Linked DNA regions of Persicobacter psychrovividus. The protein of the gene in region 2 interacts with the protein of the main gene of each other region in a pairwise test. Links are inferred from orthologs where the notes say so. Each region holds a gene or a part of one and is shown on either strand. Other genes may lie near its edges.

The links.
Region 1: the proteins of AABK40_RS12325 (region 2) and def interact in binary tests that used the Escherichia coli proteins (3 or more experiments, as listed by UniProt). The link is inferred for Persicobacter psychrovividus from one-to-one orthologs.

The regions. Positions count from the first base shown.
Region 1 is NZ_AP025292.1:979,832-986,620, forward strand. What follows is about bases 705-3,564. They hold def (peptide deformylase), read right to left. Parts: upstream 2,482-3,564; coding sequence 1,927-2,481; downstream 705-1,926. Other genes in these bases: AABK40_RS04455 (hypothetical protein), read left to right, coding at 705-910; AABK40_RS04460 (amidohydrolase), read right to left, coding at 950-1,759; AABK40_RS04470 (CvfB family protein), read right to left, coding at 2,615-3,445; AABK40_RS04475 (hypothetical protein), read right to left, coding at 3,519-3,564. Also shown: AABK40_RS04450 (hypothetical protein), read left to right, coding at 1-102; more of AABK40_RS04455, read left to right, coding at 185-704; more of AABK40_RS04475, read right to left, coding at 3,565-4,310; AABK40_RS04480 (translocation/assembly module TamB domain-containing protein), read right to left, coding at 4,435-6,789. UniProt on the Escherichia coli protein: Removes the formyl group from the N-terminal Met of newly synthesized proteins. Requires at least a dipeptide for an efficient rate of reaction. N-terminal L-methionine is a prerequisite for activity but the enzyme has broad specificity at other positions.
Region 2 is NZ_AP025292.1:2,876,539-2,883,398, forward strand. The notes cover bases 1,636-4,566. They hold AABK40_RS12325 (aspartate-semialdehyde dehydrogenase), read left to right. Parts: upstream 1,636-2,570; coding sequence 2,571-3,563; downstream 3,564-4,566. Other genes in these bases: AABK40_RS12320 (lamin tail domain-containing protein), read right to left, coding at 1,636-2,388; AABK40_RS12330 (class I SAM-dependent methyltransferase), read left to right, coding at 3,574-4,566. Also shown: more of AABK40_RS12320, read right to left, coding at 1-1,635; more of AABK40_RS12330, read left to right, coding at 4,567-4,767; AABK40_RS12335 (hypothetical protein), read right to left, coding at 4,834-5,331; AABK40_RS23940 (PH domain-containing protein), read right to left, coding at 5,479-6,063; AABK40_RS12340 (RHS repeat domain-containing protein), read right to left, coding at 6,029-6,860.

The DNA.
Region 1 (6,789 bases), 1.9 Mb from region 2 along the record:
AAGCAATGGAAAGATCAGGATTATGTGGTTTTTCTTTATACCACTGAGCTTGGCGAATTTAAAACAAGCACCATTCACCGCAATGCGGTAGTCAAAAAATAATTAAGTCGTATTTCTGACAAAAGAATTGTTTTTCATATCAAAAGCATGTTTCAGATGGTTAATCTCTCGGAGGACCTTAACTATGATAAAAAAACTGTTGTTATGCTTTTGTTTTATTGGACTGATTTGCGCACCTACTTTTGCTCAAACCGACCAACCCATTACCATTAATGGACTAATTCTCGACGCAGAAACCTTGAGCCCCTTGGGTAATACCAACTTACTTGACATTCAGGAGAATAAGCGCTACGGGAAATCAGCCCAGGACGACGGCCGTTTTGTCATCAGTGCCATGCCGAACGATACAATTCACTTCTCAAGGGTAGGCTTTAAATCTTCTTATGTTGTGGTGCCACAGCAAGTGGTGGGTAATGAGTATGCCGTGATTCAGATGCTTGAACCCGACACAACGATGCTGGCCAATGTAACGATCCTTGATTACCCGACACTCGAAGATAATATTGATAATGCCATGGCGTTGGGAAGTGTAGATTCGGTGTCAGTTCCGAACGTTACCATTGTAACGGTATACCACCAGGAGCGAAATGCCTATTTTGCACAGGTATATCAGCGATTCACCAAATACTGGATGCATCACAATTATAATATCCCTAAAAATCAGTGGATCAACCCCTGGGTGTGGCGACGATTCATCAAAAATGAGCAAAGCAATAAGTATGCTTACCTGGAAATGGAAGATATGTACAACGCTGGGCCAAATCGCGACAATATTGAAAACCAATATATCCCCCCATCACGATCAATACATTATGAAATGATCCTCGCTGATCTGGAAGAAAAGGAATAGGGAGATTTGGCGGTGAAATCGATTTGTGGAGGATTTCGCTTAAATGCGGTCCAGGTCAGGATGGATTTCGAACCTGTCCTGATCCAAGTGTGCAGGGAAACGATCCCTGACCCCCTGAAGTACTTCATAAGAAAGGGTGACTACCTCAACAGATTGCGCAGTGCCCTGATTATGGATACTGAAGCCCTTTGGGCCATAGGATTGTGATCCGCCCTGATAATTCAGCCCATTGCCATCTTGACCAATACGATTGACGCCAATGGTGTAGGCCTGATTTTCAATCGCTCGGGCAGGCAGGAGGGTGTTCCAAACATGGTGTCTGCTTTCTGGCCAGGAAGAAGGATAAATGAGGACGTCATAATCCATGCTGCCGCCAGGATGTGAGATATTTCTTGACCAGATAGGAAAGCGCAGATCGTAGCAGATCAATGGACATATACGCCACCCTTCAAGCTCTACAATCAGTTTTTCATCACCAGCATGAAATGCCAGATGTTCCTTTCCCATACGGAACAGGTGTCGCTTATCATAAAAAAGAAAAGAGCCGTCTGCTTTCATCCATATCAGGCGGTTATAATAAGCACCACCTTCTTTGATGATGTAACTTCCTGTCACCACACAATTGTGCTGTGTCGCCAAGAGTTTCATCCATCGGAATGTTTTGCCATTCATATGTTCGGCCACGGCCTGATTATGCGTAAAACCAGTGTTAAACATTTCTGGCAGGACAATCAAATCAGCTTCAAACGCTTGGGCGCTGATCAATTCCTCTAAATGAGCCAGGTTGGCATCAATGTCTTCCCAGTAGAGGTCAGCTTGTACAGTAGCGATTTTCAGATCCTTTTTCATGAACATTCAAAGAAGGGAGTAATATATTAAAGTGTGAAATAGGGATTTTTTTTTCAATCAAACGATGATCCACCTCATGATTGGTGGTTAAACAAAAAAAATCCCGATAAAAAGAGCATTATCGGGATTTTTTGAGCCTATTCAGGGCTTTAAAATAAACAGTATCCTTACTTAGGGAACTTCATACGGTAATCGTGTGGAGCAACGCCCTTGGCAATATTGGTCAGTTTTTTCTTTAACAAACGCTTCTTGAAAGGGGTGAGGTAGTCGGTGAAAAGGATGCCTTCTACGTGGTCATATTCATGCTGAACGATGCGCGCACGTAAGCCATCAAATTCCTCTTCATGTTCCTGCCAGTTTTCATCGCGGTAGCGAATGAGTACTTTTTCTGGGCGCATGACAGTTTCGCGAATGCCAGGAATACTCAGGCAGCCTTCTTCGAAACCCCATTCTTCACCGTATTCCTCGATGATTTCCGGGTTGATGAACACTTTTTTGAAGCCTTCGCATTTTGGGTCTTCCTCTGCCATCGGCGAACCGTCAATCACAAAAATTCTCAAATTTTCATTGACTTGTGGGCCTGCTAAGCCAACCCCTGAGGCTTTGTACATGGTTTCAAACATGTTGGCAACCAATGCCTGTACTTCCTCATTGTTTTCTTCAATATCTACGGCTAACTTTTTCAATACCGGCATGCCATAGGCGGTAATCGGTAAAATCATTTGTGTATGCTTTGTAAGATTGTAATTAATTTTCAATTCGTCGGTATCGGGCACTTTGGCCCTACTTTAGATTAACTCCAAAATACACCAAAGCGTTTGTTAATTTTTATTTCCTTCCCAACGGTTGCGGTGGCTATTTAACTAAGGTAATGCCTTCTTTATCGAGGGTGATTTTGCCTGCCTTATACAAGCCTCCAAGTACTTTTTTAAAGGTACGTTTGGACATCTGAAAAACCTCTTTAATTTCTTCCGCATTAGATTTGTCATGGTAAGGTAAAAAACCTCCAGCTTCTTCAAGCTTACCAATAATATCATCTGTAGAATTCACTACGGCCTCATAACCTTCCTGTTGCAGGGTCAGGTCAAGTTTTCCGTCCTCACGGATGGTCTTGATGAAACCTTCAACACGGTCGCCAGGGCGCACGAATTTAAATACCTGATTGTCAAAAAGCATTCCTTCATACTGCCCATCAACAACTACCGTATAGCCAAGTGGCGTTTTACGATAGATCATCATGTCAACTTTTTGTCCTTTTTCCAGCCCTTCGAGATCACGGTTGAAAAAAGATTTAATCTTTGAGGATGCGATGATGCGGTCGGATTTATGATCATGGATGATCTGAACGACATACTTGCGCCCTTTCTCCATGTTTTCATCCATTTCACTCTTAGGAACCAAAAGGTCTTTATCAAGACCCCAGTCTAAAAATGCACCAAATTTGGTGAGATCCACACACATTAGTGTAGCCATTTCCCCTACTTCAGCCTTCGGGGTTTGTGTGGTGGCGGTCAGACGATCCTTAAAATCTCGATAAATGAATACCGAGAGCTCTTGTCCGATTTCCATATCGGATTTGACAAATTTGTTTGGCAAAAGGATATCCCCCTGATCAGAATCAAGGATTAATCCAAATGGAATTTGTCGTAAGATCTTAAGCGTATTTGTTGCTCCGATTTTTAACATTCTACAAAGATACGAAAAAACGTGGCATCCATTCGTTCCGATACTAATAATTATCAGATATATTCCCCAGCGGTTATTCTTCTTCGGAAGGCAGTTCGCCGTCGGTGAAATCCACCGTTATGCTGAATACGCCCTGTTTTACATTAAAAGAGTGGTTGCATTCTCCAGTACCGAAATTGATCTGTCGGGTGTGGCCCTGGTATCGTAAAATCTTTTCGCCTTGCGAAGGCATCAGGAAGTTTTGTGTCAGGCAGTTGTAAGAATGGAGTAGGGCGTTGTTTTCCATAACCTCGACCTGATAGTCTTCTCCCTTTGCCGTAACCCCCGTGCTTTCTCCCCAGGTTTTGCGCTCAAGTCCAATATAGGTATCGTCCGCGACGTTGGAAGTCTGCGTAAATTCACCGTTTCTTTGGGTACTGAGGCTGCCGTTGGTCATGACAATATTCTCCTGCTGAAGGCGGTAAATCTTGGCATCAATGGTGTCTGATTCAGAAATGTTCTCCAAATACTGGGTGCCAAAGAAGTTGTAATCATTGACACGGTAATTATCAAAATCGATCCTCAGCTTGGCACCGCGTTTGTGTGGGAATGCTTTGGGGGAGTCAATGCCACCACTGTACGTGATGATGATTTTCCCACTGTGGTTGAGTTCCCGAATCAGGCAGTCCTCATTAAAATCAAGGGTCAGCTTGTTTAAGTTGGGGTCCCAGATGGAGGTGTAACAATGCGGATTCTCCTCGTCCTCTTTGGTGTCCAAAGCCACAATGGCTTCATCGGTGATACTCATGGCATCGTACAGCAAAATATCTAACTGAAGGTCTTCGGCAATACTGCCGTCAGAGAATAAATCGGCAGCTGATTCCAACTTGTCAATGGGTGAGCATGAGCTTATACAGAGGCAAATACAGAGCAGCAGGCTAAAAAAACAGGGATAAAAAGTGGAGGCTGATTTCATGTCAAAATAATTTTCAGTGGGGTAAAATGGGAAATTAAAAATCTGTTTTCGGGCGATCGCTGGCAGGTTCGGCGCTGTTGTCCTGTTCCTGGTCGTCTGCGGAAAGCCCTTTTGGAGCCAAAGGGGAAAGTCGTATTTTGAGTGTTTTCGTATTATCTTTTCTGCGTTTTTTAAATGGGTTGAAAGAGCGCAACAGGTCCTCGAAGGAGTTGAAGGTCGCCGTGTGCAATAAGGAGACCCCCGTAGTGGTGGTGTTGGCTTGGTTCAGGGAAGCATCGAGGTTGGAATAATTATTTCGGGTGTACATTTTTACCCGATATTTCCCTGAGGGTGTCAGTAGATATTCCACCGACCAGTCACCAGCGATAGAGGCAAAATCTACCTTCGATTGCTCATTGGTGAAACCGCCGTCGCGAGAAACCCGCAAGCGCCCATCGAGGAAGGTATAGCCCAGCCGTAGCTGGAAGGTATTGACCGCATCGGCATCCATTTGCCCCAGATCCAGGGCTATGGAGAGGTTGTCGTCCACCTGATTAATCCAGTAACTCAGCTGGTTGGAGACAAACTCACTCAGACTGTTACCCACCGTATTGGAGGTGTTGAAGGAGTTGGCAGGGGCCAGCGATCCGAGGACGATGAGTGAGAACACCTGACGTTTCATTTCCTGCTCATTAACATGAATGTTGTTTTTGAAACCATTCACATAAGTGTCAAGGCTGATATTTGACCCGTTGCTTGCCGTAAAGGTGCTCGGGTATTTATCCAGGTTAATATCGAAGCTAAGCTCGGGCTTCATCATCGGGCCATTGAGTTTCAGCAACACTTTGGCAGGGTAACGACGACGAATTTCTGGACTTTCCGCATAAGTGGTGTCCACAATGGCCGTCAGGTTGGTGAGCTGGTCATATTCAGCATCGATATGCAATTGCGCCTGATAGGGGTCGCCATTCCAGCTGATGGTACTCTCGGGCTTAATGATAAATTCTTTGTTGATAATATTGGACAAGGTGAAATTATAGGACCCCTGCGTAAAGGAAAGGTCACCGAATACACTCATGTCGCCCTGTCGGTTGATCTTCAGCTCGAGGTTTCCATTTCCTCGGCCCTGAATAATATCTCCCGCCTGCAAATCAAAAATCAACTGCCCAAAGGCATCGGGCGTTACCTTAAATTTAAAGTCATAGTTTACACCTTTAACCTGTACCTTTTTCACTTCCTGCTGAAAAACATTTTTCAGGAAATCAAACTCGTTCTTTCGGGCCTTAAAGGTGATGTAATCCTGATTACCGACTTCCTCTGAACTGGACTCCAGCGGGATATTGAACTTGGTGTTTTTGCGCGTCTCCATATTGGCCGAAATATTAAAATTGTCGATCGGGCCAAAGAAGCGCATATTCCCCGAAGCGTATGCTTTACCGTAATACAGGCTGTTGTCTTTTGCAGTGGTGTTCAGCACCATCAGGTTATTGAAATTGGCATTGATGTTAAAGTCAAAATTTCGCAAGCCATGGTGCGTGATCTCGCCTGTCACATTACCAAAATTCCCCTCGGTATCTCTTACCGACAAGCCCTGAAATACAAATTTGTCGGGCTGAATCAGGATGGCGCCATTGGCACGGTAGCGGGTCTGTAGATAATCGACTTTTACCGTAGCGGTATCAATCATCATTTTTCCGTTAATCACTGGTTTGCTCAAATTGCCTGTTACATCGACAAAGCCCGAAGTGGTACCATTGAAATCAGAGGCATAATCCTTCAAAAATGGCTCTGCCACGGCGATGGGCAGGTCTTTGATTTTAAGCGCCAAATCGAGGGTCTGCTTCTTTCGATAAGGGTAATAGGCTCCTTCGAGGGTCAGGAATTGCTGACGCTTTCGGCTTCCGCGGAAGGTAATGTCAAGCTTTGATTCGTCGTTATCCCAAATAGCCTGCCCTTTCATTCGGCCCAGGGGCAAATCGTTGAAGCTGAAATTATCGATGAAAAGGCGATTCTGGATCAGTGGGACGGTGTAGAAATTTTTCATCGTCAGGGAACCGTTGAAAATACCATCGACTTCGGTGTCAATAAAATTTTCAAGGTGGTTGAGCTCGAAATCCTCTACAATCAACTGAAACTCCTTGTTGGGCTGCTCAGAAATCCCTCCTTTTATGGCCAGTTTCTGACGGCTACTCTGAAGAACCACATGACTGAAATCGATATTCTTGCCATTGAGCGTAATGGTGTTTTTTGGATCGAGCTGCCAGTCGTCGCCAAAAATATGGAGCTCTGGCGCTTTGGTGCTCATAATGGTTTGCCCATCCAGAAAGTCGAGGTGACCAATGAGGTCCACTTTGTTTTTTGTTTTATTTTGTTTGATCTGAAAAAGGTAGTCCATCTTACGGTCAAACCA
Region 2 (6,860 bases):
ATTCCCTTTCGCATAGACCTGTATCAAATTTGGTGCAGTATCGTCAAGTGTACGGTCTGAAATACTATTCGCTGAAGCGGGTGTTCCCCCATAAACAGCACTCCTGCGCCAATTCCCCGCCTGTTTACATGGATACCGAAGCTGACTCATCTCCAAACTGTACCCTTTTTGCTCCAAACCTTCAAACCAATCCCCTTGATACTCCAACTGATGAATCACCTGCTCCCCAAGGCTAATCTTCAGCTGATCCTGTTCGTTATTCAAACTGACCCCTTCTAAATCATTTATGGCAAAAAAAGCATGGGGACTCAGCCAAACTCTTGGCAGGTCTACCCCTGAATTGGTGTCTGAAAGTCGGAAAAACCACAAGGGTATGACTTTATCCGTCGTATTGTAAATTTCAACAAATTCTTCTTGCCCCGCATCAGGCTGAGGCAATACTTCCGTCATGATCAAATCAAATTCCTGAAAATAAAGCGCAGGGGGCAAGCTCAACATCATTGACTCGATCCTGTTTCCCGATAAATCTTCGAGGGACGAAAGTGTGATATCAAGGCTGTCTGCGTCCTCACTATATGGTTCAAGATGAACAAACAGGGTACGATCAGTCCATTCTGCATCCAAAAGCGTACAATTGGAGATTTTCACCATTTGATCACTGACAGGATTGTCTGCCATCGTTTCTGTAAACTGAAATGCTATTGTTCGGGCATCCTCCCACCACAGGGAATCCAGGGCAGGGGGCTGAAGATCAGTAAAAAGGTGGGTTTGGAAATCGGGTAGGGGGAAACCATCTGCGGCATACATTTCAGTAAAAGTGAGCTTCAGGGTATCAGCACGCTGCAAAGCTGACGGCAACAGCAGGTCCAGCTTATCCTGCGCTTCATTCCATATTTCTAACAGAGGCAATTGATCATTGACCGAATATTGTCCCTTTTTGTGTACAGCCTGCGAAAAAAACACAGAAATCACGCCATTTTCAGGTCTGATCACCGTATCGATCCCCGATTTGTACTCAAAATGATACATCGGGTCGGTATTGCTCTGAATCTGCACCATTTCACCATTCGACCACGGCTGTTCATTCACCAGCCAAAAACCTCCTCCCGAAGGGGCTACGACTAGCTCAAAAGGGCTAAAATCGGACGGTGGCAGGCCATCAAAATAAATGCGGTGGGCATCTGTAAAATAGCCACCTGTAAATTCAGGGTTTTGGCGATAAACAGTCTGAATTGATGTGTTTCCTGCATTATCGGCAACCTGATAAATCAGCTTTTCATTTGTAAACGCAGTGGCCACAACATTGCGGTGCACACTGAAAATCTGATTCGTCGCCGATACTATATTGGCCTGTGTAATCGCCTCGCTGAACACCAAATGAACCGAATCTTTATTCATATAATTAACACCAAGCAATTGCGGAGGAATGGGGTCGTAACTGAAATTAGTGGTCGATTTTGACATCTTATTTCCCTGTAAATCCAGCAAATTCTGAATTACGAGCGCGTAAAGCTCTTCGGCAGGAATAGGATTTTTGGTGTGTAAATAAACTTTTGTCAAACGCTCCACCTCCACCACATCAATAGAGTGCCCCTCAATCTGATAATTCCCTAAATCCGACAGGCTGGCAAGATCAATTGCCTCTGAAAAAATCACCGCTAAACTGTTGTGCGAATACACGGTCACCTTACTCACTTTAGGGCGTTTGGTGTCTTTTGTAAGTTCAAAAAATGACAGGTCAAGGGTATCCTTCCCCATGGCCACCCGAATCGGAAGTGAAAACGGTTTGTTATTACTAATATCCTCTTCGAATAAAAATAAAATACCCGCTGGTGTGGGCATGGCCGAGAAATCATTTTCAGCTTCGATAAAGCGAAGTCCCTCAATCCCCCACCTTACTGTCGCCATATTATCAGCGGGAAAACCGACATTATTAATCATCGGCGCGACCTTTACATCAGTAGCGGAAAAGGTGAACCCATCCGCAAAAATGATTTCCCCTGACCAGCTTATCAAATCATCTGTATCCTGATAAGCATACACTTTTCCTCCGACAGGTATGAGTTCAAAAACAATGCTTTCAACTGATACCTGAACAGGGCTTTGCGCTGGTTCCCGTTCAAAATTTAGTAGAACCCAATCATTCAGGATGTAAATATTAAATGACATTACATCTTCACCCGACTGTTGATGCACTTCTTTAGCCTCCAAAAATGACATCGACTTTCGTTGTCCCTTTTCCACATCGGAAGCAAATACCTTCTCGCCATCATTTCCACCTACCGAAGGTGCATTTATGTTTTCTTCAGAAAACGGTACTTCCGCCAAGCCACAATGCTGGTTTGCCACCCCCGACAAGGGTTTCGAAAACATAAATATAACAAGCATTGTTATTATTGTTGGACTCCACAGATTTATTGCATTTCGCATTTGTCCACTCATAAAACTCTCAATTTTATTTTTAGATTTGTACTGTAAACCAAGGGCATGACCGTCATTAGTCTATCGTGTTTATTTCACAATAGGCCACTGACCCTCCCTTTAATTTTTAAACAAACCTTATTCAGGAAATGAAATTAGCTATTGTTGGTGCCACAGGTCTTGTAGGTGGACAGATGTTGAAGGTTGTCGAAGAGCTTCAGTTAGCCTTCGATGAATTATTACTCGTTGCTTCAGCTCGTTCTGCAGGCAAACAGATGGAATTCATGGGTAAATCCTACACGGTGGTTACCTTGGAGCAAGCTGTGGAAGCTCGTCCTGATATTGCCATTTTTTCAGCAGGCGGAAGCACCTCATTAAAGTGGGCTCCGAAATTTGCTGAGGTAGGGTGCTTCGTGGTAGATAACTCTTCTGCATGGCGAATGGATCCATCAAAAAAATTAGTCGTTCCAGAAATTAATGCTTCGGAATTGACTGCTGACGATAAAATCATCGCCAACCCAAACTGTTCAACCATTCAGATGGTATTGGCCCTGACTAAATTGCGTGAGCGTTATGGCATCAAGCGAATTGTCGTTTCGACTTATCAGTCGGTAACAGGTTCAGGGAAAAAAGCCGTGGATCAGATGATGTCTGAGCGTGCGGGCGAAACTCCTGATATGTGCTACCCGCACAAAATCGACATGAACGTATTGCCTCATATTGATGTTTTCCAGGAGAATGGCTACACCAAAGAGGAGATGAAGATGATTTTGGAAACCAAGAAAATTTTCAGCGACGACAGCATCGCCGTAACAGCAACGACGGTTCGTATCCCAACAATGGGCGGGCATTCGGAGTCAATCAATGTAGAATTCAATGAAGATTTCACCTTGGCGGAAGTGCGTGAGTTGATCGAAAATACGCCAGGCGTTGTGTTGGAAGATGATCCACAAAACAACGTTTATCCGATGCCATTGAATGCGCATAACCGCAACGAGGTGTTCGTTGGTCGCTTGCGTCGTGATGAATCTCAGCCAAATACCTTGAATATGTGGTGTGTAGCTGATAACTTGCGAAAAGGTGCGGCGACCAATGCCGTGCAGATCGCTCAGCATCTTGTGGATGCGGGCTTTGTAAGCTAAGGTTCAGACAATGAGTTGGGAAATTCTCAAAGAAAAAAATATACAACAATTCATAAAGGATCATGCCACGCATGATCCTTTTTCGTTGGCGCTGAAGGCCAAACAGTATCCGGATATTCCGATGCAGTTGGCTGTCGAGCAAATTCAGGCACGCCAAAAAGCGGTGAATAAACTGCCGACGTGGACGCAATGTGAGGGGATTATTTATCCGCCTTTGCTGTCGATGGAGCAATGTTCGTCAGAAATCACTGCCAAATACAAAGGTGAGTTGATGGCGGGAAATCGCCTGCTTGACCTGACGGGAGGCTCGGGTGTGGACACTTATTTCATCAGTCGAAATTTCGAAAAAGCGGATTATACCGAACTTTGGGAAGCGCTATTTCACCGTACCCAACACAATTTTAAATGTTTGGGCGCTGAAAATATTGATTGCCACTTTGGGGATGGCATTGAATTTTTGAAGCAACAGCCCGATCAGCATTACAATCTGATTTTCATTGATCCTTACCGTCGAGATGAACAATTACAGAAGGTCTTTCAGATGGAAGATTGCCTGCCTGATGTGGTGGGGCTGAAAGAATTACTCCTGCAAAAATCCAAAAAGGTGTGGATCAAAGCTTCGCCGATGTTGGACATCAAAAGTAGTATTCGCAGTCTGAAATATGTCCAGCAAGTACATGTGGTTTCGGTGCAAAATGATTGCAAAGAGGTATTGTTTGAATTAGAAAACAAGATCAACGATAACCCACAATACACGGCGGTGAACTTCACCAAGAAAGGGGAGAAAGAAACCCTCAGCTTTTCTTTAAAAGAAGAAACCGAAGCCATTGTGCCTTGCGACGCCCCAAAACAACACCTTTACGAGCCCAATAGCGCGATTTTGAAAGCGGGAGGATTTAAATCCATTGGTGTTCAGCAAGGCGTCTCCAAGCTACATCCGCACTCTCACCTTTATACTTCTGAAGCCTTAGTAAATGATTTTCAGGGACGAAAATTCAAAATCATTGGGCAAGAAGCGGTCAATAAAAAGGCTTTGAAGAAATATTGCAAAGACGGCAAAGGCAATTTAACGGTCCGGAATTTCCCTGCGACGGTGGCGGATCTTCGGAAAAAGCTGAAGCTGAAGGATGGAGGGAATATTTATATTTTCGCCACGACTTTGGTAGGAGAGGAGAAGGTGTTGTTGGTTTGTGAAAGGGTTTGATAGTTGGTTGTAGCGAGGGGACTGCGACCAGTGTTAGGGGTAAGGTTACTACGATTGGAGGTAGGGCTATTTTTCCATGGAATGAATTCCATGTCTAACATAAAAAGTCCTTTCAGGACTGGATAAAGCTACATTCCCTTTAATGCGGGTATTGCCACAAACCATCAAAGGTTCATTCTTATCTGCCAAGATCAAGGCCGTATTCCTTACAGAATCATTTCGATATCCCTTGATGTAGGTTTTCGATAAAGAAGGGTGACTCGCTACTCCAACATTCACTTGCTGCAATATGCCCCACTCCCCCTGCCTAATCACCACCTTAGAGCGAATATCTTCCCCATATAACTGAACAGTATCTACCCCCTCCTTTTTATAGGGAAAAGCCAAGCTAAGCTGGAGACCATCAGCTAAATATGTTGAGGCTTGAAACGCTCTTTTCCAACTCAACATATTCAACCGATGGTAATAGCCCATCAAAATGATCGCCGCGGAAATGCCTACCAAAGCCAATGAAATGGAAAATACGAAGGGTAAGGTGCCTGCTTTGAGTTTTAATTTATGCATGGGCTAATATCGCAATTTGGCTGTTCTTTTTCAGTTCAATAAATGTCTACACTATTTAGCACCTTGCTAAAAGACTCCTAATCATCGGCCAAATACCATAACAGAAAGATGCTTCTAAAAATTTATAACCTTCAAATAGTACCAAGTCTAACTTAGGCAATACTTCTTAAGGGATTTTCTTTTTACAAAGGGAAATCTATAACTTTTTACCTCTATTGGCAAATTCCTAAATAACCTTTGGGGGTTTGGAACCATTATACTACTTAAAAAAATAACCCTTCCACAATTTAATTCAATTAAAGCATATTTCATATTAGACCAAGGATGTGCGTACCCCCTGTTATCTACCTCATGCTTTGGTTTATATATAAAAACGATTTTAACATCTTTGGGTGAGAATACAACCTCACTTCTATCTGAGTAAGAATAGAGCTTATTCTCATCATCAAATGCAATCACACTATCTTTATTTAAACTAAAATGATTGAAATAAATTACAAATACCGGTATATAAACATATATAAGAATAAAAGTAGAGGTTAGAAAATAGAAAACAGGATCTAACAATAGGTTATCAAATCCTTTAATATGCCCAACTATCATCGATATAATTATTAAAAACACTGTATAACTCAATAAATGTCTAATTAACCTATAGTGGGAGTGATTATCAATTTTAAATTTTTTCATATATTCATTAAAATCTGGGAACCCATCCAGAACGGATTCCATTATTAAAATCTATATACCCTCTTTGAGTTTTATAGGTGATTTCTTGCATTAAATTTTGATAACCTTCAATTGCCATAGGCGCAAGATAAAAGCCAGCGCCAACCGCTACTCCTAAAAGTGGGTGAACCATACCTGCAGCATATGCAGCCCCAACTCCAGTCGTATTGTAGATGAAATTACCTAATGTCTGATTTCCATTATACAACTGAACCGCATCATAAGCTACTGAAAATACACCAACAGCTAACCCTCCATGCTTTGCAATACCCCCTATTATCGGTATGATTTTCGGGGTAGATCGCATAACTCCCACTATTTTATCTGGTGAGACGTGACCATAAATCGGTTTGACAGATGTAAATGTTGTGCTTTGCATTAATGATTCAATACCACCAAAAATTATCCCTCCCTCTGATAAGCGCTGGTTTATTTCTCCTGCATCATAATTTCCAAGTGTTCCTAATTTGTATCTTATTTTATCTGGCCCATTTAATTTATTATAGTTACGATTTTCTTTTCCTTGTTCAATCTTTTCATCAAGTTTTGAGGCTAATGGATGCGCCGCATGATTCAAACCCGAACTAATTAAACCATTCCTAAAGCCATCTGCAAATTCTCCACCTGCTATTTCACTACTAACTCCACCTACTAAACCACCTGCAGCGATTAAACCTGCTTTTTGCCAATAAATATTCTTAGGATTTACCTTTATACCACCAATAGCACTTGAGGCCGCAGATCCCATAGCACCAGAGGCAAACCCATGGATGTATTCCCCGCCTTGGGCTAAATTCATC